DNA from 3 places in the Mesorhizobium sp. IMUNJ 23232 genome. Region 2 is predicted to be linked to each of the others. Evidence: predicted binding sites of a transcription regulator. Region 2 holds the regulator's gene; each other region holds the start of a gene.

Region 1 (10,414 bases), on a different contig from region 2:
GTCATCGTATCGACCGGCTTTGGCGTGAAGCCGAATGGGACTGGTACAGGCGCGACGGCGGCAACTATCTTTACTGGCACTGGAGTCCGAGGCACGGGTGGGCGATGAACCGAAAAGTCGCCGGCTGGAACGAGGGCCTGCTGGCGTACGTGCTCGCCGCCGGTGCGCCCGATCATGCGATCGACCCCGAGGTCTATCACCAGGGGTTCGCGTCGGGGCCGGGTTTCCGCAATGGGCGGAGCTACCATGGCATCGAGTTGCCGCTCGGCATGGATCATGGCGGCCCGCTGTTCATAGCGCATTATTCCTTCTGCGGCCTCGACCCGCGCGGGCTGACGGATCGCCATGCCGACTACTGGGAGCAGAATGTTCGCCACACCCGCATCAATTACGAGCATTGCGTTGCCAATCCACACGGCCACGCGGGATACGGGCCGGATTGCTGGGGCCTGACATCCAGTCACGGTCCGAAAGGCTATGTCGCCCATGCGCCGGGTAAGGATATCGGCGTGATCACCCCGAGTGCAGCCCTCTCAAGCTTTCCCTATGCAGCCGAAGAGGCGGTGCGCGCCTTGCGGTATTTCCTGGCCAAGCCAAAGCATCGCATCTGGGGCCGGTTCGGTTTCGTTGATGCCTTCTGCGAAAGTCGTGACTGGTACGCGCGGACCTATCTGGCGATCAACCAAGGCCCAATCGTCATTATGATAGAGAATTTCCGGACCGGCCTGCTCTGGAACCTCTTCATGAATGCGCCGGAAGTGCAGGTCGGTCTGCGCAAGCTGGGTTTTACCAGCCCGCATCTGTCGCAAGGCCGAGACGCAATGGCTATGCTTACGGAGTGACGCTGACCTCAACCTCCATGGCGACGAAGTCCTCTGGTGCACCGACATAGCCACCGACGATCGGCATGATCTGACGGTTGCTGCGGGCGACCGCGACCGGGATCAGGCTGGCTCCACCTAGCCGGCGATGCGTCGGGTCGAAGGCAATCCATCCAGCGCCGGGAAGATAGACCTCCGCCCAGGCATGTGTCGAACCGGGATCATCGATGCGGGCTTCAGCATCGAACAGATAACCCGAGACGGCGCGGGCGCCGAAGCCGAGATGGCGTACCGCCTCGATGAACAGGGCAGCGATATCGCGGCAGGAGCCGCTCGCCAGCGCCAGCGTTTCCAGCGGCGTCTGCGTGCCTTCCTCGTCGCGGACGCGATACGCCACGGAGCCGAGGACGCCCGCGTTGAGGTCCTTCAGCAGCGAAAGCGTGTCGGTCGAGGCGCCGCTGACGAAGGCACGTGCCCATGCCCCCAGCCTTCCTGTCGAATCTTCATGTTCCGGAATGTGCAACGCGCCGAGATCGGCCAGGTCATCGCGGGAATATTGAAACGGGAAGGAATGCGCCTCGGGCGCGATTCGGAATACTGGCCACGCCTCGGCCAATTGTTCGACGGTCAGATTGCTGGTGATGACCAGTTCGGAAGTCGGCTCCGCGAACGTGCCGGTGGCAATCAGATTGCCGAAGACGTCCTGCGTCCAGTCGAGTTGCGCATCAGGAGAGCAGCCAAGCGAACTCGCCAGCACGACGACGTCATGGCTGCTGCGAGGACGGAGCATCATGCGATGGGGCTGGAGCACGACAGGGCGCGCGTAGCGGTAGGTCGTCCTGTGGCGAATGGTCAGCTTCATGCGCCCCGCCGAAAAGCTTTCTGCGGCGCCGTCATCCTCGATAGAACTCTCATGCGAATGCTCCGAGGTTTGCTCACGGCGTACACGAGGGACAACGCAGTCCTAACAAGATTGTTGCTGCGCTGCACAAAAAGATCGGCAAGAGCCCGCATAGGAGTTAGGGTGTGACGTGGTTGGGCACTGATGCTTATTCATGCGACCGATCGGAGCGACCGCCGTCCTTCGTCTGTGACTTAAAATTAAGCGTGTGAAATTCCTGACCTGTGGAGTCCTCGGTTCCGATGCCGTTGTTTTCCGTGAACCATTTGACGGTCTATCGCTACCGACGACCGGTCCGCTTCGGCGAGCACCAGCTGATGTTCCGGCCGCGCGACAGTTACGATCAGCGGCTCCTCGATGTGTCGCTCAACGTCGATCCTGAGCCGCAGGCCGTTCGCTGGACACATGACGTCTTCGGCAACTGCGTGGCGCATGTAAGCATGTCCGAAATGGCGCAGGAGCTACGTTTCGAGACCAGCATTCGACTGGATCATACACCCCAGGCCGTTCCCGATTTTCGCATCGACGAGAAAGCATTGCTGTACCCCTTCCGCTATTCCCCAGACGAACTGCCGGACCTGGAAAGCACGATCCGACGACAGTTCGACGACGATGGCGGTGACGTGGATAAGTGGGCCCGCCAATTCACCAGTGGGAGCAATGCCATCGAAACCGGCGCGCTGCTGATGACGCTATGCTACGCGATCCACGAAGGCTTTACTTACCAGCGCCGCTCCCAACACGGCACGCAACCACCGCTCGTGACGCTGCGATCGAGACATGGCTCGTGTAGGGATTTTGCCTTGCTGATGATGGAGGGTGTCCGCGCGCTCGGCTTCGCCGCCCGTTTCGTCACCGGTTACATTTACGTGTCAAGCCGCGATGGAAAGCCCAATCTGGGTGGGGGCTCGACCCACGCCTGGTGCCAAGTTTATCTGCCTGGCGCCGGATGGGTCGAGTTCGATCCGACGAACGGCATCGTTGGCAACCGCGACTTGATAAGAGTGGCGGTTGCGCGCGATCCTGGACAGGCCGTTCCGCTATCCGGGAGCTATTATGGAAAGGCCTCGGACGATCTCGGAATGACAGTCCAGGTCAATGTAACAACCGAACGACATGTCGATGCCTGAACGATCACATCGTAAAGCAACTGGGCGAATTTCCAGGCGTTGATGGAGTCAGCAAACAAGGGGCATCATGAAGATCCGAGCCGGTTTCACGCTTGCCTACCAATGCCCCCAACCGACGCAGATGCTGCTCGTGCTCGACGTGCATCCTTCCCGCCGGCCGGACCTCCTCACCGATGCGACCATCCAGTTTGATCCTCGGGTCGAAGCGCGCGGCTACATTGATGGCTTCGGCAACGGCTGCACCCGCATCACGGCACCGGCAGGGACAATCCAGATCTCGTCAGAGTTTCTTATCCATGACAGCGGCCGGCCGGATGTCGTAGCGTGGGACGCTGTCCAGCACGACATCAAGGACCTGCCCGACGACGTGCTCGTCTTCCTGCTTGGCAGCCGCTATTGCGACACCGACCGGCTCGGCTATTTCGCCTGGGCCAACTTCTCAAACACTCCACCCGGCTGGGCGCGGGTACAGGCCATCTGCGATTTCGTCCACAGCCACATCGCCTTTAACTACCAGAACGCCGACGCATTGCGCACCGCCTATGGCGGCTTCACCGACAGGACAGGAGTGTGCCGCGACTTTGCCCATCTTGCGATCACGCTGTGCCGCTGCATGAACATTCCGGCGCGCTATTGCACAGGCTATTTGGGCGACATCGGCGTTCCGCCCGTCCCCGATCCGATGGATTTCAGTGCCTGGTTCCAAGCCTATCTCGGTGGCAACTGGTACACTTTTGATGCGCGCCATAACAAGCCGAGGATCGGGCGGATCCTGATGGCGACCGGTCGCGATGCCACGGACGTGGCGCTTTCGACCAGCTTTGGTCAATCGCAACTGGTAAGGTTCGAGGTTGTCACCGACGAAGTGACTTAAGCCGCGGTCGCCTTGAGCAAGCGGATCGCCGTGACGCCCGCTCTTGCCTTGGGCGAAGCCCTCTGGTCGTTGCGGCTCTAGCCTGACGCCCAGTCAGCCAGCGGTGACCGAAATAGTGGCGTGCCAACCAGCCAACCCATATGGTTTGTTGGGTTCAAGGCAGCATTTCCCGGAGGGATTTTGAGGCTGCCGAGACCTGATGGGGCTGCAAGACGCATAATGGTATTTGACCGACCAGTTGAGCAGATCTTAGGAATTGGCGCACTCGTGCTTCTAGGCGTCGGGTGCATTGTTGTTCTCTGGCCATTCCTCTCTGCCCTGATTTGGGCCGCTGTGCTCTGCTTCTCTACCTGGCCAATTTACCTCTGGTTCGAGGGACTTTTGGGAGGAAGGAGGACGCCTGCCGCGCTTCTCATGACACTCCTTGTAGCAGCCGTCGTCGTGGCTCCCTTTGCTATCTTGGTGGCAACACTGGCCGATAGTGTGGCGACTGTAGCCCAGGCGGTGAACCGCCTTCTTGAGCAAGGACCGCCCGCGCCGCCTGCCTGGGTAGCCGAACTCCCCTTAATAGGAGAGCGTCTCGCCCTCTATTGGCAGGGTCTCGCTTACAATGCACCGGCGTTCCTCGTCGAACTGACGAAGCTGATACGTCCCGCGACCGACATCGCCGTAGCCAGCGGTGCTGTTCTGGGCGTCGGACTCCTCGAACTGGTCCTAAGCGTGTTCATCGCGTTCTTCTTTTATCGGTACGGGCGCCAGATAGCGGCTTCTGCGCGCGGCAGTTCCGAGCGGATCGGTGGCACTCGCGCACGCCATCTGCTTTTGGTTGCTGGATCAACAGTCACCGGGGTCGTCTACGGTGTAATCGGGACGGCTATTGCGCAAGGACTGTTGGCCGGGCTCGGGTTTTGGATAGCAGGTGTGCCTCAGGCCCTGCTGCTCGGCTTCATCACCTTTCTTCTGTCCTTCGTGCCCGCCGCCCCTCCGCTGGTCTGGGGGTCTGTCGCGCTGTGGTTGTTCTTTCAGGGAGAGGTTGGCTGGAGCATCTTTGTCGCGGGATGGGGGCTGCTGCTGGTGAGCAGCATAGACAACCTGTTGAGGCCCTATCTCCTAACGCAAGCGAACAGCTTGCCCGTGTTACTCAGTTTCTTCGGCTTCCTCGGCGGCATTTTGGCCTTCGGCTTCATCGGGGTGTTCCTCGGCCCGGTGCTGTTAGCTGTGGGATACAGCCTGTTTCTCGAATGGCAGGCGACCGACAAGAACGAGAGGCAGCCTCCTGTTGATTGATCTACCCGCGGAAGACGTCGCGTGCCGCGCACAGCGCGGTGCCAAAAACATGTGGGAGGCGGCCGTTCTGGTCGCCTCCGCCTCCTGGATTGTTATCGTCAGCCCTTGATTGCGATCCGCTTGGCCTGCGATTGTGCCTTGGCGGTTTTGGGCAAGATCACGGTCAGCACGCCATTGCGGAAGTGTGCATCAACCTCGTCCTGCTCGACCTCGTAACCGAGCGGGATGCGGCGCTCGAACCGGCCGTAAACTCGCTCGGAGAACTGGCGGTCCTTGTCCTCAGTCTCCGAACGCTTCTCACCCTTGAGCGTCAGCACACCGTCATCGAGCAGGACCTCGACGTCCTTCTCCTCCAAGCCGGGCACCTCCGCCGTGATGCGGATTTCCTTCTCAGTGTCGGAAATCTCGACGCTTGGCCAATTGGCGCCACGCGAGGCAAAGCCCCCGAACGACGGCAGCCGCGTATCGAAGCCGCGGAAGACGTCGTCGAACAACCGGTTCATCTCGCGATGCAGTGCCATGAAGGGATCCCGGTCGTTGTCGCGATAAACGGCCGGTGTCTGGTTGGAATCCCGTCCCCACGGGATGAGATCACGAATGGTCATGTGTCTTCTCCTTGTGCTTGCAATGTGCAGAACGACCCTGGGCGCCGGCAATGCTACCGGCGCCGGGAATCGTCGCGTCTCTGGTGAGCAGCGCCTTACGCAGCCTGCTTGTTCGCCTCGACCTGCGCGACCGTCGGCGTGGCATCGCCGGCTGCTATGGCGATGCGCCGCGGCTTCATCTCCTCAGGCACCTGACGCACCAGGTCGATGATCAAAAGGCCGTTTGCCAGCGAAGCCCCGCCGACCCTCATGTGATCGGCAAGTTCGAAGCGGCGGGCGAAACGCAGCGCCGCAAGCCCGCGGTGCAGGTACTCGGCCCCTTCCTCTTCGTTCCGCTCGCCGGTGACGACCAGAAGGTTCGGCTCCAGTGTGATGTCGAGATCGCCCTCGGCAAAGCCCGCCACCGCGATGGTGATGCGATAGGATTTCTCACCGGTGCGAGCGATGTCGTAGGGCGGCCAGTTATCGACGGCCTGAAGCCGGCTCGCGTTTTCGAGCAGGTTGAAGACCCGGTCGAAGCCGATGCTCGACCGGTAGAGCGGCGAGAAGTCGAATGCGGTTCTCATAGCTATATCCTCCAATGAGCAACATAGACATGAGGAGCGCCAAGAAGCCGGCGCTCCCTGACTGTACCGGCCCCGTCTGGCGACCGGCAAATTGGATTTGAGAACTGTTTTTTGTTGCGTCAAGACCCCGAAGAGATGCTGAAAGCGAACGGGAAACTGTCAGGGCGAAACATCGCTCGGAGGCAGCGTGGCCACTGCGATGCTTTGGGCGGACGACCCGTTCTCGGGCCCGTCGACGAGACCGCAATCGCGGAGAGATTTGCGACCGGGCTTCTGTTCAGGAACTGTGAGAGGCCTCGGCTTGGCACGAATACGAGTGTTGATGGGTGAAGGCCGGCCGGTACCGGGAACCGTTGCTGCGCTGGTCGAACTGCCCGATCCGGACGAGCATCAATAGCGCCTATCAGTGTATCGCTATGAGGCCCTCGATCGCCTTCCACTCGGACGGTTTGATCAGACGATTGTGCGCGACGCGCACCGAATGTAGTGCCCCCTCCAGTTCACGCTCCCAATAGCTGAGGAAACCCTTCAACTCGGGAAACTCCGGCGCGAGGTCGTAGTCCTGCCAGACATAGAGCTGCAACAGGCTCGGGTGATCCGGAAGATGATAGTGGATCTCGGCTGTCGTGAGGCCGTAGCCTTCCATCTGCAGGCGGAACTCCCTGCTGACCCTCGTCACCATATGATTCTCCTTTGGCGAACCTCAGGCATCCAGCCTGTCGAAGCTGTGAGAGAACTCGCAGGACGCGGATTGGCGCGCCGATGCATCGCTGTCGAGCTGCCGCAGCGCATCCATGATCTGATCGAAGGAGATTGGCTGCTCAGCACCTGGCGGCTGCCGCAGCGCCGGCATCGATTCCACGGCGCAGGCGTCCGAAGCCCACGATGACAGAATGGCGCGTTTTTCCTGTAGTTCGAGCGTGGCCTCGCTGAGCACGTCGTCGGGGTGCTTGAAGTGCCTGGCCGGCGCAAGCAGGCGGTCAAGCGAAAGGTCCGACGTTTCGGGGGCGAGAGAGGGAATGATCGGCGAGAATTTCTGTCGGTTCATCGATGTCCTCCGTCTGCAAAAAACTCCTCGATTGCGTTCAGTTTCCGGCTGCACAGGGGCGGCACCGGGCTCGGATAATTTTGTTGGATCGCCGCGAAATTTCAAGCAGGAAGATTCCAGCTCGAACGAAATAGCTGCGTGATAACAGTCCGTTGGCACTTGAAAGTTGCGAGTGCTAAAATTTTTGTGCCGACCTCTTGAAACCGGAAAATTCCAAAACTAGCTCGATATTCGCGCGATGCCTGAGAGGGGTCGGCGCGCCCCGCACCGAACCGATATTGCCGGCCGGGTGCGGAGGAACCTCAAAATCTGTTTGTCCATGAGGAGAACGACATGACGTTCCGTCCATTGCATGACCGTATCCTGGTCCGCCGCATCGAGGCCGACGAAAAGACGGCCGGCGGCATCATCATCCCCGACACTGCCAAGGAAAAGCCGCAGGAAGGCGAGGTCATCGCCGTCGGCCCAGGCGCCCGCAACGAGGCCCGCCAGCTTCAGCCGCTCGACGTCAAGGCGGGCGATCGCATCCTGTTCGGCAAATGGTCCGGCACCGAGATCAAGCTCGACGGCGAGGACCTCATCATCATGAAGGAAAGCGACGTGATGGGCGTGATCGAACAGACCGCCACGCTGAAGAAGGCCGCCTGACGGCTTCTCGAACGTCAATCAGTCAACGAAGCTGCCTAATTGAAGGAGTGATCCAATGGCTGCAAAGGAAGTAAAGTTCCATACCGAAGCCCGCGAGAAGATGCTTCGCGGCGTCGATATCCTCGCCAATGCGGTGAAGGTGACGCTCGGTCCGAAGGGCCGCAATGTCGTCATCGACAAGTCGTTCGGCGCGCCACGCATCACCAAGGATGGTGTGACGGTCGCCAAGGAAATCGAGCTCGAGGACAAGTTCGAGAACATGGGGGCGCAGATGGTGCGCGAAGTGGCGTCGAAGACCAATGATCTTGCCGGCGACGGCACCACGACCGCGACCGTGCTGGCCCAGGCTATCGTCAAGGAAGGCGCCAAGGCGGTGGCCTCCGGCATGAACCCGATGGACCTGAAGCGCGGCATCGACAAGGCGGTGGATGCTGTCGTCGCGGAACTGAAGAGCAATGCCCGCAAGGTGACCAAGAACGACGAGATCGCCCAGGTCGGCACCATCTCGGCCAATGGCGATGCCGAGATCGGCCGCTTCCTTGCCGAGGCGATGGAAAAGGTCGGCAACGAAGGTGTCATCACCGTCGAGGAAGCCAAGACCGCCGAGACCGAACTTGAGGTGGTCGAGGGCATGCAGTTCGACCGCGGCTATCTCAGCCCGTACTTCATCACCAACCAGGACAAGATGCGCGTCGAGCTCGAAGAGCCCTATGTGCTGATCCACGAGAAGAAGCTCTCCAACCTGCAGGCGATGCTGCCGGTGCTGGAAGCGGTGGTTCAGTCGGGCAAGCCGCTGCTGATCATCGCCGAGGATGTCGAGGGCGAGGCGCTGGCGACGCTGGTCGTCAACAGGCTCCGTGGCGGACTCAAGGTGGCAGCCGTCAAGGCGCCGGGTTTCGGCGACCGTCGCAAGGCCATGCTGGAGGACATCGCGATCCTCACCGGCGGCACGGCGATCTCGGAAGATCTCGGCATCAAGCTGGAAAACGTGACGCTGCAGATGCTCGGCCGCGCCAAGAAGGTGGTGATCGAGAAGGAAAACACTACCATCGTTGACGGTGTCGGCCGCAAGGAGGAGATCCAGGGCCGCGTCGCCCAGATCAAGGCGCAGATCGAGGAGACGACCTCCGATTATGATCGCGAGAAACTGCAGGAGCGATTGGCGAAGCTGGCCGGTGGCGTTGCCGTCATCCGTGTCGGCGGCTCGACCGAGGTCGAGGTCAAGGAACGCAAGGATCGTGTCGACGACGCGCTGCACGCTACCCGCGCTGCGGTCGAGGAAGGTGTGCTGCCGGGAGGTGGTGTGGCGTTGCTGAGGGCCGCCAAGGCTCTTGATGCGGTGCAGGTCGATAATCCCGACCAGAAGACCGGTGTCGAGATCGTGCGCCGCGCCATCGAAACCCCGGTTCGCCAGATCGCCGAGAATGCCGGCGCCGAGGGCTCGATCATTGTGGGCAAGCTGCGCGAGAAGAGCGAGTTTGGCTGGGGCTGGAATGCCCAGACCAACGAGTTCGGCGATCTCTACAGCCAGGGTGTCATCGACCCGGCCAAGGTCGTGCGCACCGCCCTCCAGGACGCGGCATCGGTCGCCGGTCTGCTCGTCACAACCGAGGCGATGGTGGCCGAGAAGCCGAAGAAGGAAGCGCCGGTTCCTGCAATGCCGGGCGGTGGCGGAATGGACTTCTGAGATCTCGATGAAGCTGCCCGCTCCCTGATCGGGAGCGGGCGTCTGTCAGACCGACTTCGGAGGATGCCATGAATATGATGACAGGTATTGGAAGCGTTCCGTCTCCGACACATCCGGCCAAAGAGTTTCTGGCCCACGAAACGGAGTGCAGGAGCGCGCTGAAGCCGCTGCTGGACGGACTGATCGACATGGCCGAATCCGCCGGTTGGAGCCGCCGGACGGCTGCTTCCACGCTGATGTTCCTCGCCGCGCAGCACGTGTCGGCATCGGCGACATCCGTGAGCAGCGGATCGTGAAGCGCAGGCCTCGCTTCCGGGCGAGGTCTTTCCGGCATTGACGATGGTGGAAGCTCGCGCGAGCTCCACCGAACCGCAACGAAGGTCCGACATGATTCCAGGACGATTGCGTGAATGTCTGAAGACTCTGAGATGGAGCGCGGCAGACCTCGCCGAACAACTCGGCTGTCTCGAAAGCGAGGTGACTACCTGGCTTGACGGACGGGCCGTCGCGCCGATTGCGATAGCAGCCTGGCTCGAGGCACTGGTCAAGGCCCACAGGGCTCTGCCGCCACCCAGCCTAAGCAACCCGAAATCCACCCCGGTCAACGCACCGATCAAGCTGACGGATGTCGATATCGCCACACCTACAATCACGTATCCGGGGCCGGACGGCATCATCGTGCAGTCTGCCTACCGACGCCGCGCCACGCACGCGACTGCCGCACGTCCCGCGCCGCCGTCAGGACAACGGAAGGGAGTTTCGAGCCATGCAACACATCCGCTTTGAGGAACCCGTCACGGTCCTGGTCGGCATGGGATTGCCCGCAAGGATCGAGACTGTGTTGGAA
Region 2 (10,414 bases):
CGTCCAGCGCCTTCTTCGGGTCGATCGCCTTGGCGGCGGCGTGGGCGGCGACCAGTTGCGGCAGGTTCTCGAACAGAAGCTTCGTCATCTGGTAGGCCGTCTCGTCGGAGACGTCTGAATGGGTGATCAGGAAATTGCCGACCGCCGCCGTGCTCACGTCCTCCGCCTGCCCCTCATACGTGCCTGCGGGGATCGTCACCGACAGATAGGGCGAGCCGATCTTGGCCACGGCGTCCGCCGGAACCGCGACGACGTTGATCGGCAGCGAGGTGGCGAGGTCGCGGATGGAGGCGACGCCGAGGCCGGCCGACTGCAAGGTGGCGTCGAGCTGGCGGTTCTTGATCAGTTCGACGGATTCGGCGAAGGGCAGATACTCGACCTTGCCGAGATCCTCGTATTTCATGCCGGCGGCGGCGAAGATGGCGCGGGCGTTGAGTTCCGTGCCGGAGGCAGGCGCGCCAACCGACAGGCTTTTTCCCTTGAGATCGGCCAGCGACTTGATGCCGGATTCCTGCGACGCGACGATTTGAATGTAGTTCGGATAGATGGCGGCGATGCCGCGCAGCTTGTCGAGCTTGCCGGGATAGCCCGCCTCCTTGTCGCCTTCCCAAGCCAAAGCGACCGAATCGCCCAGCGCGAAAGCGATCTCGCCCTTGCCTTGCTGCAGCAGGTTCAAATTCTCGACCGAGGCCTTGGTCGCCTGCACCTGCGTGCGCGAACCCTCGATGCCCTTGCCGTAGATTTCCGACAGGGCGACGCCGAGCGGATAATAGACGCCGGACGTGCCGCCGGTCAGCACGTTGATGAATTCCTGCGCCTTGGCGGGCATGGCGGCAAAGCCGACCGCCACAGCCACCGCGCCGGCTGTCATGATTTTCCTGCCCAATTCCAGCATGCCGTTCCTCCCTGATGATTTGCCGCTGCGCCTGCTCGCACCTCGATCGCCTGGGGAGTTTAGCGGCCGAGCCCGAAATGCCAACCACCAATTGGCAATTGAGACGAATGGCTTAGGCTCGCGCGAAAGAGCCTATGAAAAACGTGGCTGCGAGGGAATTTTTCTGCTGGCCTGTCGAAATGGCGGACTGCCGCGCGACATAGGATCGGTACGCGACATACGCGGCCCGCGAACAAGGAGAATTCCCATGCAATATCTGCTGATGATCTACATCAACGAGGCCGAAGCGGCGAAAATCCCGCCGGCGCGGATGCAGACCATGCTGCCTGCCTATGCCACCTACACGGATGACATGAAAAAGGCCGGGGTATGGATCGCCGGCGACCGGCTGCGGCCCACCAGCGCTGCAACGACCGTGCGCATGCGCGACGACAAGACCCAGGTCCTCGACGGACCGTATGCCGACACCAAGGAGGCATTCGGCGGCTACTACAAGATCGAGGCGCCGGACCTGGATGCAGCGATATCGTGGGCGGCCCGCTGCCCGGCCGCGAGCCACGGGGTCATCGAAGTGCGGCCGATCTGGGAGATGCAGGTGGCATGACCGCCGTGCCGAGACCCTGGGATGCACGGGCGGCGGCCGAAACCGCCGCCCGGCAGAGTTATGGCCGGCTGCTCGCGGTGCTGGCCGCCCGCAGCCGCGACGTGGCCGCCGCCGAGGATGCACTGGCTGATGCCTTCGCCACCGCGCTGGAGCAGTGGCCGCGCAACGGCGTGCCGGACCGGCCGGAGGCCTGGCTGCTGACGGTCGTCCGCCGCCGCGCCATCGACCGCCAGAGGCATCTCAAGGTGGGGATCGACGCACAGGACCACCTGCTGCTGATCGGCGAGGAGAGCAAGGCGATGGAACTGAAAGCCGACAGCGAGGACGTGCCCGACAAGCGGCTGGCGCTGATGTTTGCTTGCGCGCATCCGGCGATCAACCCCGAAATCCGGGCGCCGCTGATCTTGCAGACCGTACTCGGCTTTGACGCCACCACCATCGCTTCCGCCTTTCTTGTGGCGCCGGCCACCATGGGGCAGCGGCTGGTCCGCGCGAAGACGCGTATTCGCCAGACCGGTATTCCGTTCCGGCTGCCCGACCGCGCCGATCTGCCGGAGCGGCTCGACGCCGTGCTGGAGGCGATCTACGCGGCCTTCACCGAAGGCTGGTCGGATCCCGCCGGCGGCGACAGCCGGCGCCGTGACCTCGCCGGCGAGGCGATCTGGCTCGGGCGCCTGGTCGCATCCCTGATGCCCGGCGAGCCTGAGGCGCTCGGCCTGCTGGCGCTCATGCTCTACGCAGAGGCGCGGCGCGAAGCGCGGCGAACAGCGGGCGGCGACTACGTACCGCTGGCCGACCAGGATATCGCTCTCTGGGACGACGCGATGATCGACGATGCGGAACAGATGCTGGCATGCGCCATGCGCCTTGCGCAGCCCGGCCGCTACCAGATCGAGGCGGCGCTGCAATCGGCCCATTGCGCGCGGCGGCAAACCGGCCGCACCGATTGGCCGGCCATCGCCGAACTCTACCGGATGCTGGGGCGCCTGTCCTATTCGCCGGTCGTCGAGGTCAACCGAGCCGTGGCGCTCGCCGAATCCGGCCATGCCAAGGCTGGCCTCGCGATCCTCGACCGTCTTTCGGCCGACCGCAGGCTAGCCGACTACCAGCCCTACTGGGCAGCGCGCGGCATCGTGCTGACCCGGCTGGATCACAACGACAGCGCTCGCGAGGCCTATCGGCGGGCAATTGCGCTTGAGCGCGACCCGGCGGTGCAACGGTTTTTGCAGGGCAGGATGGACGAACTGCCGACGTCGCTGCTGAATTGACGGCGCCTTTATGCCTCAGGTTATTTTTATGACCGTCAGCGCTGACGGCCACGGCAAATGAACCTGCTATCTGATCACCTTCCGCTCACCAGAACCGGTGCATCTCATTGAGCTCCGCCACCAGCGGATCGCGCTTCAGCGCCTCACAAACGCGGATGATGTTCGTCCACTCGTCGCGCGGCTTATCAGCAATCGGATGCCAGTAGGCGAGCATCAGCAGATAGATATCGGCGATCGATCTTTGTCCGCCAACCAGCCAATCGCGGCCCGTCAGAGCTTGGTCCATGATCGAAAACCCCCGGTCGGCCTCGATAACAGCCGCTTCCTTCACCGCCTCCAGACCGCCTGGGTCGGTGGTCGAGCGCTCGCAGAAGAAGAAGCGCATCAGCGTCGGATAGAGCATGGACGACAGGAAAAACATCCAGCGCAGGAATTCCGGCCGGTCCTGCGAACCTGCTGCCGGGCCGAGCCCGGCATCGGGAAATGTCTCCGAAAGCAGCAGGCAGATAGCGCCGGATTCGGTGATGGTTCGCCCGTCCGGCAGCGTCAGCGCCGGCACTTGCCTGAGCGGGCTCAGCTTTTCAAAGCCTGCGGGCGGCGACGCCTTCTCGACATGGACGACTTCATAGGGCGCGCCGGCAATCGCCAGCGCCGCCTCAACGACGAACCCGCCGGAACCCGGCCGGCTGTAAAGCGTGTGCATGAAATCCCCTCCCGTTGTTTGCCTGACAGAACAGTGGGAGGAGGTTTTCGTCAACGCCGTGGCGGTCTAACAGTTTGGACCAGCGCGTGCCACCCTCCGTCTGCCCGCAAGGCATCGGAGCGCGACGGCCGCAGCCGGGCAGGGAACGGTCCGGATGTGCCGGGACAGCCTTCTTAGCCGCCCAGACCCTCGAACAGCACCGTCGACAGATAGCGCTCTGCGAAGGACGGGATGATCACGACCAGATTCTTGCCGGCATTCTCCGGCCGCGAGCCGACGACGATGGCCGCCTGCAGCGCCGCGCCGGACGAAATGCCGACCGGCACGCCTTCCAGCCGCGCGACCAGCCGCGCATTGGCGATCGAATCCTCGTTCGAAACCTTGACGATCTCGTCATAGATCGTCGTGTCGAGAATTTTCGGCGCAAAACCGGCACCGATGCCCTGGATCTTGTGCGGGCCGGGCTGGCCGCCGGACAGCACCGGCGAGGCCTCCGGCTCGACCGCCACCACATGCAGCGACGGTTTTCGCTTCTTGATCACCTGGCCGACGCCGGTGATCGTGCCGCCGGTGCCGATGCCGGCGACAAAAATGTCGATGCCGCCCTGCGTGTCGTTCCATATCTCTTCCGCCGTCGTCTGCCGGTGGATTTCCGGATTGGCCGGGTTCTCGAACTGCTGCGGGATCACCGCGTCGGGCAGCGTGGTGGCAAGCTCGTCCGCCTTGGCGATCGCCCCCTTCATGCCCTTGGCGCCTTCGGTCAGCACCAGCTCGGCGCCGAGCAGGGCCAGCATTTTCCGCCGCTCCAGCGACATGGTCTCGGGCATGGTGAGGATCAGCTTGTAGCCCTTGGCCGCCGCCGCGAAGGCCAGCGCGATGCCGGTATTGCCCGAGGTCGGCTCGATCAGCGTCGTCTTGCCGGGCGTGATCCGCCCCTGCGCTTCCAGCGCCTCGATCATGGCGACGCCGATGCGGTCCTTGACGCTGGCGATCGGATTGAAGAATTCGAGTTTTGCCAACAGGTTGGCGACGATGCCCTTCTCCTTGGCGAACTTGTCGAGCCGGACCAGCGGTGTGTCGCCGATCGTCTCGGTGATGGAATGGTAGACGCGTCCGCGTCCGGGAACGTGCGTCGTGCTGACCGGCTTGTTCATCGTTTCGCTCCTCGATTGATTTTGGCGGGCAAGATAGCCGAGATTGGTAGAGGTGCCGAGCCCCGGAATCGGAACATTAAACCGGCTTTGGCAACTTCAACGCAAAGCTGTTTGGCGAGAGCGACGAAAGCAGGAACAAATGCTTTTCATGGTCATCGAACGCTTCGAAAACAACGACATGGTTCCGATCTACGAGCGCTTTCGCGAGAGCGGGCGCGGCCTTCCGGATGGGTTGGAATTCGTCGACAGTTGGGTCGAAGCCAATTTCGCGCGCTGTTTCCAGGTCATGCGGTGCGACGATCCGAAGCTGTTCCAGCAATGGATCCTGCACTGGCGGGGAACGGGTGTGACCATGGAGATCGTGCCGGTCGTCGCAAGCGCCGACACGCGATCGGTCGTCACGTCCTACATCGACGCAAAGTCGGCGCCGGCTTGAACCGCGCGTTACTGCCGCGACGCAATCGCCAGCGCCGCACCCGCCATGAAGGTGGCGGCCGTGCGGTTGAGCGCCCTCAGCGCGCGCGGCGTCTTCAGGAACCAGCGCGCCTTCGCCGCCAGCGCCAGGTAAGGCACCAGCACGATCAGCAGCACGACGACAGTGATTGCCGCCAGCACGCCGTAGTCGCGAAGCGTGATCGTCTGGAGATCGACCAGCGTCGGCACCAGCGCAAGGTAGAAGATCATCGTCTTGGGATTGCCCAGCGTCACCGTCAGGCCGGCGACGAAGCTAGATGCCAGCCCACCCTTGCCCTTGCGCGCCTCGACGCTTTCCGGCGTGATCCCGCTTCTCCAGAACGTCCAGGCAAGATACGCGAGATAAGCGACACCGAACCATTTGACCACGAGGAACAGCATGCCGAAGGTCTGCGCCACCAGCGCCAGGCCGAGCACTACCGCCGTCAGATAAGTCAGGTCGCCGACGATCAGCCCGAGCGACATGAACAGCGACGAGCGAAAACCCGAACCCAGCGCACGCGCCACCAGCGCCGTCACCCCCGGACCGGGAATGGCAGCGGCCAGCGCCAGCGCGCCGCTATAGGCAATGAAACCGGCAAGCGTCATGGCTGCTCTCCGAAACGGGACGCAGCTATTGCCACAAATCCGCTGTATGGAAAATAGCGCAGCGCGGAATTTCCATCCGGGCCAGTCAAGGCGATCTTCGCCGGAATATTGGCGCTACGCGCAGCGTTAGTCTCGATGAAGCCGGAAGATCCGGCACGCTTGGAACGGACATGTCGCGCAATCGCGAAAACACCTACGGCTACGTCGCGATCGCCCTGCACTGGACGATCGCGCTGCTGTTTCTAGGCCAGATCGCTTTCGGCTTCTCGATGGAGCAGGTCAAAAGCATGGCCCTGCAGTTCGAGATGATCCAGTGGCACAAATCCTTCGGTTTCCTGATCCTGGCACTGGCGCTGCTGCGCCTGCTGTGGCGGCTGGCGGCGAGAAAACCTGGGCCGGTCTCCACGATGTCCGGCCCGGAGCGGGTCGCCGCGGAGATCGTGCAATGGACGTTGCTCATCGCCACGCTCGTAGTGCCGCTGGCCGGTTGGGCGCTGGCGTCAACCTCGACGCTGGGCATACCGAGCTTCGCCTTCAACCTCGTGGTCGTGCCGCATCTGCCGATGGCGCCTTCCGACGAAGCGGAAGCGTTCTGGCGCGAGGCACACAAACTCCTGGCCTATGGCGCCGGCGCGCTGGCCGTCGGCCACGCGGCAGCGGCGCTGGCGCATCATTTTGTCCTGCGCGACGACGTGCTTGTCCGCATGCTGCCCGGCCGGGCGGCACGGCCGGCGACGCGTCGCGTCACTCTGGAGACCAACGACCATGTCTGATCATGTCCCCCTGCGGGCCCGCGCCGGCAAACTTGCCGGATGGGCTCTGGCCGCAGGCCTCTTGCTTGCCGTCACGCCTGCCTCCGCCGACACGCTGTCCGAAGCAGCCGGCAACTACCGCATCGATCCCTCCTCCAGGATCAACTTCAAGGTCGACCAGGTCGGCGGCGGCGGCATCAACGGCAGCTTCGGCTCCTACAGCGGCTCCTTCAAGATCGACGGCAACAACGTCGCGAAGTCGAATGTGACGATCACCCTGTTCTCCAAGAGCGTGAAGGCCGACCAAGCACGCATCACGGATTTCCTGCGCTCCGACGCGGTGTTCGACATCGCCAACTATCCCGAAATCACCTTCCGCTCGACCTCGGTCACCAGGACCGGCAACGACGAGGCTCGCATCGACGGCGTGCTGACGGCGCGCGGCAAATCGCGAAAAGCGCAGTTCGCGGCGACGGTCGGCAAGCGCAACGGCAAGGCCATCTCCTTCCGCGTCACCGGCTCGATCTACCGCTCGCCCTACGGCATGGATGTCGGCACGCCGATCTATTCCAACGTCGTGCAGTTCGACATGACGCTGAACGGCACGCGCAAGTAGCGGTGAACTTGGCGTCTGCCGAAACGCGGCGCCGGTCTCTCAGTACCCTGCCTGGTCGAGCATCTGCTCCAGTTCGACCAGGTCCTGCGGCAGCGGCATGCCCATTGCCCGTAGCTCGGAGAGCTTTTCGCGCACCTGCTCGTGCACCTCGTGCGCGTCTTCGGGCCGGCTGACCATCTCTTCCAGCAAAAGCGCAATCTGCGCCTTAATCTGTTCCAGAGCCATGACAGCCTCCCGCCTCGTCACTTCATATGAAGGAGCCTATACCGGATCGGACGGCCGGGCCACGCCTACATGCGACGACGCGCCTACCGCAGCATCCTCGAGATCAACTGCGCCGTATAATCCACCATCGGCACGATGCGGGCATAATTCAGCCGCGTCGGCCCGATGACGCCAAGCGCTCCCACAACGCGCGCATCCTTGTCGCGATAGGGCGCCACCACCAGCGACGAGCCGGAAAGCGAAAACAGCTTGTTCTCCGAGCCGATGAAGATGCGCACGCCGGACCCTGCCTCGGCAAGATCGAGAAGCTGGATCATGCCGTCCTGCGTCTCCATGTCCTCGAACAGGTGCCGCAGCAAATCCAGGTCGGCCTGAGCCGTCACATTCTCCAGCAGATTGGCGCGGCCGCGCACGATCAGGCGGGCCGGCAGGCCGCTTTCGGCGCCGGCCCACACCGCCAGCCCCTTTTCCACCAATTGCTGCGACAGCGTATCCAGCGCTGCCTTGGTCTCCTCTTGGACACGCGCGATCTCGGTGCGCGCCTCGGCCAGCGTGCGGCCGCGTATATGGGCGTTGAGAAAATTCGACGCCTCCTGCAATTGCGACGCGGTCACGCCCGCCGGCAGCTCGATCACGCGGTTCTCGACGTCGCCATTCTGCGACACCAGCACCGCCAGCGCCCGCTGCGGCTCCAACGGGATGAATTCGATATGCTTCAGCGGCACCTCGCTCTTGGCCGCCAGCACCAGCCCCGCGCCGCGCGAGGCGCCGGAAAGCAGTTGGCTGGCCTCCGTCAGCATCTGCTCGACCGACACCCCCTGCCCCGATGCCTTGATCTGCGTGTCGATCGAGCGGCGTTCCTCTTCCGTCAGGTCGCCGAGTTCGAGGAAAGCGTCGACGAAGAAGCGCAGCCCCCTTTGCGTCGGCAGCCGCCCGGCCGAGATATGCGGGGCATAGATCAGTCCAAGCTGCTCCAGGTCGCTCATGACGTTGCGCACGGTGGCCGGCGACAGCGTTGCCGGCAGCATGCGCGAGAGATTGCGCGACCCCACCGGCTCGCCGTCGAGCAGATAGGAATCGACGATGCGCCGGAAAATATCGCGCGAACGGGCATCGAGCGATTGCAGGGTTGGATCTTTGATCGGCGTGTTCATGTCCTTGTGAAAGATATAAACAGCGTGGCCCACCTGACAAGCGGAACCCGATGATCGAGACCGAACGCCTTATCCTCCGTCCCCATATCCTCAACGATTTTGACGAATTGCTGGCCGTCAGCAACGACGCCGAAGTGATGCAGTTCATCACCCATGGCGCGCATGCGACCCGACAGGACGTCTGGAACAAGCTTCTGCGCAACATCGGCCATTGGACGGCCCTCGGCCATGGCGTCTTCGCCGTCGTCGACAGGCAGACCGGCCGCTATGTCGGAGACACCGGCCTTGCCGACTTCCATCGAGATCTCGGCGACGACTTCGATCCTTTCCCGGAGGCTGCGTGGGTTTTCGCAGGCCACGGCCAGGGCAAAGGCTACGCCACCGAAGCGGCACACGCTGCCCATCGCTGGTTCGACGCCGAACGTGGCGCCCGGCGCACCGTCTGCATCATCGATCCGGACAATGCCGCGTCCATCGGCGTCGCGCGCAAGCTCGGCTACGGGCACTACGGCGAGATCGAATACAAGGGCGATCACGTGCTGAAATTCGAACGCCTGCCCTGACCGCTTTTCCTTTGCTCTGCCTTGCGCGCGGGTCTACAAGCCCGCCACGATTTGAACCCTAGGAGTATTGATGCGTCCCTCCAAGAGACAGCCCGACGAAATGCGCGCGATTTCTTTCGAGCGCAACGTCTCCAAACACGCGGAGGGCTCCTGCCTGGTGAAGTTCGGCGACACGCATGTGCTTTGCACCGCAAGCCTCGAGGAAAAGGTGCCGGGCTGGATGCGCAACACCGGCCGAGGTTGGGTGACGGCCGAATATGGCATGCTGCCCCGCGCCACCGGCGAACGCACCCGCCGCGAGGCCTCCACCGGCAAGCAGGGTGGGCGCACGCTGGAAATCCAGCGGCTGATCGGCCGCTCGCTGCGTGCCGTGGTCGATCTTCAGGCACTAGGCGAGATGCAGATCACGGTGGATTGTGACGTCATCCAGGCCGATGGCGGCACCCGCACCGCCTCCATTACCGGCGGCTGGGTGGCGCTGCACGACTGCCTGCGCTGGATGGAGACTCGCCAGATGACGACGGTGTCCAAGGTGCTGAAGGACCATGTCGCCGCCATCTCCTGCGGCATCCATGACGGCCAGCCGGTGCTCGACCTCGACTATGTCGAGGATTCCGCCGCCGGCACCGACGCCAACTTCGTCATGACCGGCAAGGGCGGCATCGTCGAGATACAGGGCACGGCGGAAGGCGCGCCGTTCACCGAAGAGGAATTCGCCGCCCTGATGGCGCTCGCCCGCAAGGGCATTTCACGGCTGGTGAATCTGCAGCAGATGGCAGTGGCCTAGCGGCGCAATGACCCCTTCCGCCATCCTCGAATCCGCGCTCTATGTGACCGATCTCGATGCGGCGGAAGTTTTTTACCGCGACGCGCTCGGTCTGTCGCGGATCGCCCGCGTCGACGGCCGGCACGTCTTCTTCCGCTGCGGCCAGGGCGTGCTGCTGCTCTTCAACGCCGAGGCGACCAAAATCCCGCCAGCACCGGAAGCGAGATTGCCCGTGCCGCCGCACGGCGCCGCTGGCCGGGGCCATCTCTGCTTTGCCGCCACGGCGCAGGAAATTGAACAGTGGAAAACCCGGCTCGCGGCACTGGGAATCACCATCGAGGCCGATTTCGAATGGCCGAATGGCGGCCGCTCGATCTATTTTCGCGATCCGTCTGGCAATTCGCTCGAATTCGCCGAGCCGAGGATCTGGGGTTTTTGATGCGGCCACTAGCCGAGAAGAAACTGGTCGTCGCCAGCCATAACGGCGGCAAGCTGCGCGAGTTCGCCGACCTGATGGCGCCCTTCGGCATCGAAGCGCGCTCGGCGAAGGATTTTGGCCTGCCCGAGCCCGACGAGACCGGCACGACCTTCGAGGAAAACGCCTACATCAAGGCATTCGCGGCGGCGAAGGCCACCGGCCTGCCGGCGCTGT
Region 3 (10,414 bases), on a different contig from region 2:
ATCGGCTTAGGCGGTTTCTCAAGGCCTCGTCACGGGCGCCCTGTCGGAAGGACCGGCGATTGCATGACGGGTCGCCGAATGAAACGCGCTCGACACAGGCCCTTCTCCAGGCGGCGTGCTCCTGTTACAAAATCCACATAAAATGACAGCCTTTCCACAATCGCAAAGCTCAATCCCAATCGGAGTGAGGTCGGACATGAGCGGGGACAGGACTCTTTCAGCGGCGGAAGGCAACAAGATCAGGCTGAGACTGAACGAACTCGGCCTGTCGCTCGACGGGATGCGCTGGTGGATCACCGGCTATTCGCGCCACTATTACGGCTTCGAGTTCCACTGCGACCAGTACGAGCGCCTGCTGACGAAGGCCGAACACAACACCCGGTTCCGCAAGCACGACGTGACGCTGCCCGACGCCGATCCGTGGCGCGATGCCGGGATCGACGCATTCGGCTACAGCCAGACCCATAGCTACAACTATCTTCACCTCGACATTTCGACCAACAAGCCTGGGCTGTGCCGCGTCTATGTCGCTCCCAGCAACTGGGGCCGCATGGGTGATCCGCAGGCCGGCCCGCCGAAATATCTGAGCAGCGACATCTATCAGACCATCGCCAAGCGCATGTCGGTGCTGGGCATCAAGCTGGAAGAGTTCATCGACGGCGAGCCCGCGATCGGCGGCACGACGCTCGACGGGATCAATTTTAATCCGCGCAACTACAAGAAGCTCGCGCAGGCCGTGCGCGACGCGCAGAAGGCCAACGGCAAGAGCTTCATCGAGGGCAAGAAGCACGGCACCCCCGATGTGATCGACCTGTCCTTCCTCGCCACCAGTGGCACCGGGTTCCGCGAGATCCAATGGACGGACGGGCAGTCCGCGACGCTCGACTTCAGCGCCTTGCACCTGGCCTTGTCGCCGGTCCGTTGCAACGTCCACATCGACGAATTCGGGGTGGTCATCGGTGGGCCGAACGGTGACATAACGCTCTCTCCGAACGCCCTCCACCATATCGCCAATGAACTGATCCTGAAGACCATCATAAAGGAATTCCTCTACGACAAGGTCAAGCTGCCCAAGTGGTTCATCGACCACCTGTTCGTCGAACTGCCGAACACCTCAAGCGGTTTCAACCGGGCAGGCTGGGGTTTTGAGTTCCATCCCTGGAAGTCCGTAAGGATAACGGCCGGACACTCCTGCACGCTCAACGACGGCGATTGCCGAAAGACATTCACCTTCAGCAAATCGTTCTGAGCCGCCCGCACAATTGCGGCCTGCCGCGCGTCCGGAAGATCAAGGCACCGTGAAATTGAACCGGTATGTCGTCGACATGCCAACCATGAACTGATTATCCGATCCGCGTTGCTTGACCAGCGACGAATCCGCCGCCGGTCCCAGCAGCCGCGCATATTCGCCGAACAGGCTGGCGGTGACCTTCTCGGTCGCCTTCCAGGTAATAGCGCCGCCGACGCCCACCGATTTCAGCCCGCCACCCGGATCGTATTCGGCAAGACCCGATGCCGCGCTTTCCTCGGCGTCGACGCCATAATAGGTGTCGAAATAATCGGCGGACGCGAAGGAGAGGCGCGGGCCGCCGGAAACCCGGACCGTTTCGGTGACATCCTTGAACGCATCGACCGCGATGTCGCCGGCAATGCCGTCAAATGCGCGAACGCCTTGCCGTAATTCGCCCCGGACGCGCAGCCAGTCGGTCGGGTAGAATTCGGCGAAGGCGCCAAGCTCCGCGCCCCATTTCACGTCGTCCATGCCCTGCAGGCCGTCGGCGTCGTCCGCGTCGCGCGGAAACACGATCTTGCCGACCGCACCCGCCCGGAACGCGCCGGTATCCATGAAAGAGAGCGAGATGTTGTCGTTGCGCGAGGTGAAGCGCGCCTCGGGTCCCACCTTGCCCAGCGAGATCATCGGCGTGGCGCGAAAAACCATGTCGCTGGCGCCCTCGAACTCCGGGGCGGCAAAGCCGGCCGCACCGACGGTCAGGTACCAGTCGCCATGCACCCAGTCGAAAAAGCCGGATTTTTCCTCGGCCTGGGCCGGGAGCGCACTGCCGCCGAGAAACATGACGACGCCGACAGCGACAATCCGATTGGTCATACCTCAAACCCGATCCGATGCTCTTGGGGCAGGGGTTTTCGGCGAGGTGGGTAAAGTTTGATTTAAGGACTATCGATTGGCCTCGCAAAGCCCTCGGCGAACGCGCAGGCGCAAGCCCAGGCGTACCGGAAGCCGTCGTTAGCTCCGGCGTTCAAAAGCGAGGCGGACATCCAGTTCGGAGAGCGGCCTCACGCCGGCAAGCAGCGCCCTCGCCTCCTCCTTGTCGTGTTTCATCTGCTCGAGCAGCGCGTCCAGCCCGTCGAATTTTTCCTCGCCGCGCAGGAAGCCGAAGAACGAGACGTCGCAGACTTCGCCATAGAGATCGCCGTTGAAATCGAAGACATAGGTCTCCAGCAGCGGCTCACCCTCGCTTTCCACCGTCGGCCGGCGGCCGAAGCTGGCAACGCCGTCATGCAAGTCGCCATTGGCGCGGCGCAGCCGCACCGCATAGATGCCGTGGTGCAGGACCGCATCGTTCGGCAGCACCATGTTGGCGGTCGGGAAACCCAGCGTCCGGCCGAGTTTTTTCCCATGCACGATCTCGCTCTCCACCGTGAAGCGGTAGCCGAGCAACCCGGCCGCCTGCGTCACGTCGCCGGCTTCGAGCAGCGTCCTGATGCGGCTGGACGAGACGATTTCGCCGCCTTCGTCGCTGAACGCCTCGACCTGGGTGACACCAAAACCCCGACTTTTTGCCGCCGCGACGAGAAAGGCCGGATCGCCTTGCCTGTTCTTGCCGAAATGGAAGTCGAAACCCGTCACCACATGGCCAACGCCGAGTTGACGCATCAGCACTTCGTCGATGAACTCGTCCGCCGACTTTTGGGCAAACTCGCGCGAAAATTCCTGTTCGACGACCGCGTCGAAGCCGAGCAGCCGGATCAGCCTCGCCTTGACCGGCGCCGGCGTGATGCGCGGCAGCGGAATGTCCGGGCGAAATACGGTGCGGGGATGCGGCTCGAAGGTCAGCACCAGCGCCGGCACATTGCGCGCGCGCGCCTCTTCCAGAGCCCGCTCCAACACGGCCTGGTGACCGCGATGCACGCCGTCGAAATTGCCGATCGCCACCACGCCGCCGCGCAGGCGCTCCGGCAGCCGTCCGGACCCCACGAGGCATTCAAACTCGCCCGTCATCATGATGCGCGGCCCCGCATTATCTCAGGCGCGGGATCACGGCGACCGGAAGGCGCCCGTGACGGCTCAGGAATCCCAGCAGCTTCTCGCGGTCGGGATCGTCGACATCGCCGTAATCCCTGGCATGGATGCCGCCCGAGACATAGAGTACGTCCAGCCCGTAATCCTCGGCCCCCTTCACATCGGTCAGGACGCCGTCGCCGACGGCCAGCACTTCGTTTTTCGACAGGTCACGGCCGAGCACCTCGGCGGCGGCATGCATGGCGGCGTCGTAGATCGGCCTGTGCGGCTTGCCGGCGATCTGCGTGCGGCCGCCGAGCTGCGCATAGGCGCGCGCCAGGGCACCGGCGCAGTAGATCGTGCGGTCGCCGCGCTCGACCACGATGTCGGGATTGGCGCAGATGAAAGGCAGGTCGCGCGCCCGCATGCGTCGCAGCATGTCCGCATAGTCGTCCGGAGTTTCGGTCTCGTCGTCGAACAGCCCTGTGCACACCACCGCGACCGCCTCAAAATCCTCGACGATTTCGACGTCGAGCCCTTCATAAAGGGTAAGATCGCGCTCGGGCCCAAGATGAAAAATCTTTCGCGGCCCGTTGGCGACGAGTTCGCGGGTCACGTCGCCCGAGGTAATCACGCGGTCCCAGCCGGTCACGCCAAGCGCCTGGAGTTGCGCGACGATCGGCGCGGCCGGCCGGGGCGCATTGGTGATCAGGATGACCACCTGCCCTCTGTCCTGAGCAAGCACCAACGCCGAAACGGCGTCGTGGAAGCTGTGCACGCCATTGTGGAGCACGCCCCAGACGTCGCAGAAAATGACGGGATAGCTGGACAGCTCATCCAGCGATCGAACGAATTTTACCAAGGCCGCACCGTATGCTGCTATTTCACTGCCGTAGCCCCGGTTCTCCCGGTCGGCACTCGGCGGCATCCGGATTAACCGAGAGTTTTCACCGTGTCACCAGCTTTGACTTAACAGCCTCGCCCCGCCATGCAAGATAGCAGCGGGGAAGTTGCTTCCCACGGATCGGAACGCGCAAGGGACGGCGCGGTGTTACCGGGGACGAGGACCATGTCGGGGAGATTGATCGTCTGCACGGCGGTCGTTTGCGCCGTTTGCTTCATCGCACTGAAGGGCGCCGTCAGCATCGGCGTGCCGATCGCCGACCTCGTGCTGGCGACCGCCACCGCGACGCTGGTCCTTGCCGCGGCATCGGCCGGTTTTGCTCTGCGCGCCTTGTTGCGGTCCAGGCAGGCACATGACGAGGTCGTGCGGCTGGCGCGTTCGATGGATGCGGCCATCCGCGACCTGTCCGCCGAAGTCCGCAGGAACGCGCCTGCGGCTCGGCAGCCGGGACGGTCCGCCGCACAGACGGCGCGGGAGATCATCCTGGCGCCGCCGGTTGAGCCCTCCGGCGAACCACTGCGGCCGGCCGCGCCTCGATACAGGGCCGGCCGGTTAGGCGATCCAGCCTCCTGAACCGATCGCCAGCTATCCCGGCCCGGGAAATGGTTAATCCAGCTTGAACTTTGCCCGCAAACTTTAACCATCCCGGCTGACGGGATGTTCAACTATTCATGCGACCGTCATTCGATAATCTACGATCGGGTGCGTGAAATGTTCAGGAAATTCTGGGCCGACCGGCGTGGCAACTACGCCATGATGACCGTAATCTGCATGCTGCCGATGATGGGCGGTCTCGCGCTCGCGATAGACTATACCGAAATGACACGCGAACGCGGCCAGACCCTCGCCGCCCTCGACGCCGCCAACTTCGCCGCGGCCCGCCTCTATATCGACGGCAAAACCGACGAGGAGGTCGAGAAATACGCCAAGGACTTCTTCAAGGCCAATTTGAACGGCCTGGATCCGAGCAAGGTGGAACTCACGCTCGTCCAGCCGAAGGATAATACCGGCGGCGGCACGATGAAGTTCACGGCCACCGTCACATACAATCCTTATTTCCTGCCGGCGCTGACCAGCATGCTCGGCAAAAATGCCGTGACCAAGGTCACCTTCAGCGAGACCTCCGAAATCAGGCTGAAGAACACGCTGGAGGTCGCACTCGTCCTCGACAATTCCGGCTCGATGTCCGAAAAAGGCGGCAGTTCCAGTACGATGCGAATGGATCTGCTCAAGACGGCGGCGAAGGAACTCGTCACCACCCTGGCCAACGGTGCCGACCAGATGAGGCAGGTCGCCCAACCCGTCCAATTCTCCGTCGTGCCGTTCGCCGCGTCGGTCAATATCGGGCCGGACAACGCCGACAAGACATGGATGGACCGGGACGGCATCTCGCCGATCCATCATGAGAATTTCGACTGGGCTGGGACGATGGACTCAACCCAAGCCACAGCTAACGGCGACAGATATGTCCAGAACATCGGTGGGGTCTGGTACAAGAAGGGAACAGGCTGGGGCACAGAGAAAGACAAGAAAATAACGCGCTTCACGATGTACAAGGACCTTCAGCGCATTAGCGGCCATACATTCGTAAAGACCGGGACCGAATGGGTCTGCACCCAAAAGGACTGGAGAGGAAACTGCACACAAGGTTACTACAAGGACGTCGGTTACGACCAGCCTACATACGCCCCCTTTGCCACCTGGAAAGGCTGCGTCGAAGCGCGTCCCTCACCCTATGACGTGGACGACACGACCCCGTCGACCGGCACGCCGGCGACATTGTTCGTCCCCATGTTCGCGCCCGACGAGTCCGACCCGATCCGGTCCTACAACAACTGGTGGCCGGATGTGTACACTGGGAACGAGAACAACCGCCGGCAGAAATACATGCCGAAGTATTTTCCGACGACAGCTCCCGAGAAGGGGGCGGAAACCTTCCGATCCGCTACTGACAAAACCCTTGTCGGTCCCAACCAGAGTTGCTCGACGACCGCGATAACCCCCCTCACCGACGTGTCAGTCGCGGCCGGCGTGACCAAAATCAACAACGCTATCGACGCCATGCAGCCGCTCGGCGCAACCAACGTTCCCGAAGGCATGGCCTGGGGGTGGAGGACGGTGTCGAGCACCTTGCCGTTCACCGGCGGACGACCGGAGACCGACAGGGGCAACGACAAGGTGGTGATCGTCGTGACCGACGGCGCGAACACCTATTACACGCCGGATTCGCTCGGCGACGAATACGGCAACCGCTACTCCGACAGCGCCGGCAACCGGTCGATCTACTCCTCGCTCGGCTATACACGGCTGATCGTCGACACCACGAAGACAGGGCGTATCTTCCAGGGCACCAGCACCTCGATCCCCAAGACCACCTTCACCAACGCCAATTACACCGCGGCGATGAACGAGCACTTCAAGTCGCTCTGCAACAATAGTACCTTTTCCCGAATGATACCCGACCCAAATAAAGAAGGGGAAAAGATCCACAATGGGGGAAAGATCATCGTCATAACCGTTGCCCTCGATCTGGACGAGACGAAGACGGCGGAGAAGACGCAGATCAATCTCCTGAAGGAATGCGCCTCGCCGTCGCGCATCGACAAGAACAAGGTGCTGTTCTGGAACGCCACCGGCGCTACCCTGGACGTCGTGTTCGAGGAAATCGCCAACGAGCTTTCGAACCTGCGCATCGTAAGCTGACCCGGCCGAGCCTATCGCCTGTTCTAATGCCTCGCCTTGGCGGGGCATTTGTTTGGATTGCCCCGCTGCGCCCGGCCGAAGCGAAGACTTTGCCGCGGCGTTGGCGCCGGCTGCAAAAAATCTACCCAAAATCGGATGCTACCCGCCTCGCCGCGTTCTTGACATCGCGATGGCCAGGGCCTATCTCCGCGCCACGTTAGCACTCACCCAAGGCGAGTGCTAACCGCGATCCGGTCAGACCGGATGGAGGAAACCCCTTTCAACATCCGCATTCAGGGATAGTCAATCATGGCAAAGTCGAATTTCCGGCCGCTGCATGACCGTGTGGTCGTTCGCCGCGTCGAATCCGAAGAGAAGACCAAGGGCGGGATCATCATCCCGGACACCGCCAAGGAGAAGCCGCAGGAAGGCGAGATCATCGCCGTCGGTTCGGGCGCCCGCGACGAAGCCGGCAAGCTGGTTCCGCTGGACGTCAAGGCCGGCGACCGCATCCTGTTCGGCAAGTGGTCCGGCACCGAAGTGAAGCTCAATGGCGAAGACCTTCTGATCATGAAGGAATCCGACATCATGGGCATCATCGGCTGATCTGAATTTGGGCAATCGGCAGTGGGCAGTAGGCAGTCGATCTGCCCCGCCCCGACTGCCTACTGCCTACTCCCTACTGCCTCAATTCCGAAGGAATTCAAACAATGGCTGCCAAAGACGTAAAATTCTCCCGCGACGCCCGTGAGCGCATGCTGCACGGCGTCAACATCCTCGCCGACGCGGTGAAGGTCACGCTCGGTCCCAAGGGCCGCAACGTCGTCATCGACAAGTCGTTCGGCGCGCCGCGCATCACCAAGGACGGCGTCACCGTCGCCAAGGAAATCGAGCTTGCCGACAAGTTCGAGAACATGGGCGCCCAGATGGTCCGCGAAGTCGCTTCGAAGACCAACGACATCGCCGGCGACGGCACCACGACCGCGACCGTTCTCGCTCAGTCGATCGTCCAGGAAGGCCACAAGGCAGTTGCCGCCGGCATGAACCCAATGGATCTGAAGCGCGGCATCGACCTCGCCGTCACCGAAGTCGTCGGCCTGCTCGGCAAGGCTTCGAAGAAGATCAAGACCTCGGAAGAAGTCGCCCAGGTCGGCACCATCTCCGCCAATGGCGACGAGTCGGTTGGCAAGATGATCGCCGAAGCCATGCAGAAGGTCGGCAACGAGGGTGTCATCACCGTCGAGGAAGCCAAGACCGCCGAGACCGAGCTGGAAGTCGTCGAGGGCATGCAGTTCGACCGCGGCTACCTCAGCCCCTACTTCGTCACCAACCCGGACAAGATGGTAGCTGACCTGGAAGACGCCTACATCCTCCTCCACGAGAAGAAGCTCTCCAACCTGCAGGCCATGCTGCCGGTCCTGGAAGCCGTCGTGCAGACCTCCAAGCCGCTGCTCATCATCTCGGAAGACGTCGAGGGCGAGGCGCTCGCCACGCTGGTCGTCAACAAGCTGCGTGGCGGCCTGAAGATCGCCGCCGTCAAGGCTCCGGGCTTCGGCGACCGCCGCAAGGCCATGCTGGAGGACATCGCGATCCTCTCCGGTGGCCAGGTCATCTCCGAAGACCTCGGCATCAAGCTCGAGAATGTCGGCCTCAACATGCTCGGCCGCGCCAAGAAGGTGTCGATCTCCAAGGAGAACACCACCATCGTCGACGGCGCCGGCAAGAAGGCCGAGATCCAGGGCCGCGTTGCCCAGATCAAGCAGCAGATCGAGGAGACCACCTCGGACTACGACAAGGAGAAGCTGCAGGAGCGTCTGGCCAAGCTCGCCGGTGGCGTTGCGGTCATCCGCGTCGGCGGTGCGACGGAAGTGGAAGTCAAGGAGAAGAAGGACCGCGTTGACGACGCGCTGAACGCCACCCGCGCTGCGGTGGAAGAAGGCATCGTCGCCGGCGGCGGCGTCGCTCTGCTCCGCGCTTCGGCCAACCTCAAGGCCACCGGCGTCAACTCCGACCAAGCTGCCGGCATCGCCATCGTGCGCCGCGCGCTGCAGTCCCCGGCTCGTCAGATCGCCGCCAACGCCGGAGCGGAAGCTTCGATCGTCGCCGGCAAGATCCTCGAGAACAAGGGCGCGACCTACGGCTACAACGCCCAGACCGGCGAGTATGGCGACATGATCGCCATGGGCATCGTCGACCCGGTCAAGGTTGTGCGCACGGCCCTCCAGGACGCTGCTTCGGTTGCCGGCCTGCTGGTCACCACCGAGGCCATGATCGCCGAGGCTCCGAAGAAGGAGTCAGCGGCTCCGGCAATGCCGGGCGGTGGCATGGGCGGCATGGGCGGCATGGATTTCTAAGTCCGTCCTCGGGCTTGACCCGAGGAGCCTGCCAAACAAGGCTTCGAAAATAAGAAAGGGCGGTCGAAAGGCCGCCCTTTTTTGCTGTCGTGGGTCGTGCTGAAAAAATCCCAAAAGTTTGGAACCCTTTTGCCGGCGGCGCATTATCCGGGTGTCCAAGGCAGTTCAAAAGGCAGCCAAGGACAAAAAGACGCCTCCAGCACTGTCAAAGGTGCGGGAGGCGTTTTTGCTTTGTGAGGGATTTTGATCGGCGGAATGCGTGGCCGGGTCGCCGCGCCTTCACCCTTCACGTTTACGCCGTGCGCTCAGCGTTCCTGCCCGGTCGGCCGAATCAATATCTCGTTGATGCTCACGCGCGGCGGCTGCGACACCGCAAACAAAATGGCCGCGGCCACGTCCTCGGCTTCCAGCGGTTCGATCTCGGCCAGCCGGCGTTCCAACCCCACCTTGGAATTGGGATTTGTGATATGGTCACCAAGTTCAGTCCGTACCAGGCCTGGCTCGACGACTGTCACCCGAACGCCGTCCGAAAAAACCTCGCGGCGCAGCGCCTCCGAAAAGGCGACGACACCGAATTTTGTCGCCGCATAGCCGCTGGCACCGGGATTGGCGACACGGCCGGCAACCGACGCGATGTTGACTACATGGCCCTTGCCGGCCTTGAGGTGCGGCAGCGCCGCCTGGGTGACATTCATCAGCGACAACAGGTTGAGCTCGATCATCCGGCGCCATTCCTCGCCGACCGCTTCGGCCACCGAGGACAGCAACATGACGCCGGCATTGTTGACGACGATATCGAGACGCCCCCAGCGCGCCGCCGCCTTTTCGACCACCTGAGCGGGGGTGCTGGCATCGCCAAGATCGGCTTCGATCACCAGGGTCTTGGCCCCGGCGGCCTCGATCGCGGCGGCAAGTTCGGCCAGCCTGTCGGCGCGGCGCGCAACGATCGCCACCGCCGCGCCGGCCTCGGCGAGCGCCAGGGCCGTCGCCCTGCCGATGCCCGACGAAGCTCCCGTGACCAGCGCGACTTTTCCCGCAAGCGGCTTCGAGGCGGATGTCGCGGTCATTCGGCAGGCTCCTTTTGGCTGCGCCGGTTATAGGCTCCGGTGGAGCCGGCGTGAAGCGATTGCTCAGTCCTGTTCGTGCGGACCGGGTTCCGGCCACGGCTCTTTCGCCGCTTCAGCGTACCAGTGGCGCATAGCCGGCGTCTCCAGCACGGCGTCGACATAACAG

What was found. The regulator HrcA, encoded in region 2, represses chaperone genes, less so after heat shock. The targets are predictions, from matches to a motif close to GTTAGCACTCNCNNNNNGNGAGTGCTAAC.
Region 1: ACH196_RS24400 (co-chaperone GroES) is a predicted target of HrcA. The motif match lies at 7,384-7,412, and genes of this name have one in related genera.
Region 3: groES (co-chaperone GroES) is a predicted target of HrcA. The motif match lies at 7,044-7,072, and genes of this name have one in related genera.

What each region holds. Positions count from the first base shown of each region.
Region 1 is NZ_JBIRCY010000038.1:34,443-44,856, reverse strand. Features, by position in the region: gene ACH196_RS24445 (glucoamylase family protein) at 1-842, shown strand, start outside; gene ACH196_RS24440 (transglutaminase N-terminal domain-containing protein) at 832-1,683, opposite strand; gene ACH196_RS24435 (transglutaminase N-terminal domain-containing protein) at 1,965-2,852, shown strand; gene ACH196_RS24430 (transglutaminase family protein) at 2,920-3,726, shown strand; gene ACH196_RS24425 (AI-2E family transporter) at 3,943-5,013, shown strand; gene ACH196_RS24420 (Hsp20/alpha crystallin family protein) at 5,112-5,618, opposite strand; gene ACH196_RS24415 (Hsp20 family protein) at 5,714-6,184, opposite strand; gene ACH196_RS24410 (usg protein) at 6,588-6,866, opposite strand; gene ACH196_RS24405 (hypothetical protein) at 6,888-7,232, opposite strand; gene ACH196_RS24400 (co-chaperone GroES) at 7,566-7,880, shown strand; gene groL (chaperonin GroEL) at 7,936-9,567, shown strand; gene ACH196_RS24390 (hypothetical protein) at 9,636-9,863, shown strand; gene ACH196_RS24385 (DUF982 domain-containing protein) at 10,334-10,414, shown strand, end outside.
Region 2 is NZ_JBIRCY010000002.1:45,002-55,415, forward strand. Features, by position in the region: gene ACH196_RS02070 (TAXI family TRAP transporter solute-binding subunit) at 1-895, opposite strand, end outside; gene ACH196_RS02075 (YciI family protein) at 870-1,499, shown strand; gene ACH196_RS02080 (RNA polymerase sigma factor) at 1,496-2,767, shown strand; gene ACH196_RS02085 (glutathione S-transferase family protein) at 2,853-3,470, opposite strand; gene cysK (cysteine synthase A) at 3,644-4,624, opposite strand; gene ACH196_RS02095 (DUF3303 domain-containing protein) at 4,764-5,060, shown strand; gene ACH196_RS02100 (LysE family translocator) at 5,069-5,686, opposite strand; gene ACH196_RS02105 (cytochrome b) at 5,857-6,459, shown strand; gene ACH196_RS02110 (YceI family protein) at 6,452-7,054, shown strand; gene ACH196_RS02115 (hypothetical protein) at 7,094-7,279, opposite strand; gene hrcA (heat-inducible transcriptional repressor HrcA) at 7,363-8,433, opposite strand; gene ACH196_RS02125 (GNAT family N-acetyltransferase) at 8,484-8,996, shown strand; gene rph (ribonuclease PH) at 9,067-9,783, shown strand; gene ACH196_RS02135 (VOC family protein) at 9,791-10,201, shown strand; gene rdgB (RdgB/HAM1 family non-canonical purine NTP pyrophosphatase) at 10,201-10,414, shown strand, end outside.
Region 3 is NZ_JBIRCY010000006.1:123,140-133,553, forward strand. Features, by position in the region: gene ACH196_RS06425 (hypothetical protein) at 197-1,249, shown strand; gene ACH196_RS06430 (MipA/OmpV family protein) at 1,289-2,107, opposite strand; gene ACH196_RS06435 (bifunctional riboflavin kinase/FAD synthetase) at 2,246-3,241, opposite strand; gene ACH196_RS06440 (TIGR01459 family HAD-type hydrolase) at 3,261-4,169, opposite strand; gene ACH196_RS06445 (hypothetical protein) at 4,311-4,718, shown strand; gene ACH196_RS06450 (pilus assembly protein) at 4,857-6,848, shown strand; gene groES (co-chaperone GroES) at 7,137-7,433, shown strand; gene groL (chaperonin GroEL) at 7,538-9,181, shown strand; gene ACH196_RS06465 (SDR family NAD(P)-dependent oxidoreductase) at 9,487-10,248, opposite strand; gene ACH196_RS06470 (glutathione S-transferase family protein) at 10,312-10,414, opposite strand, start outside.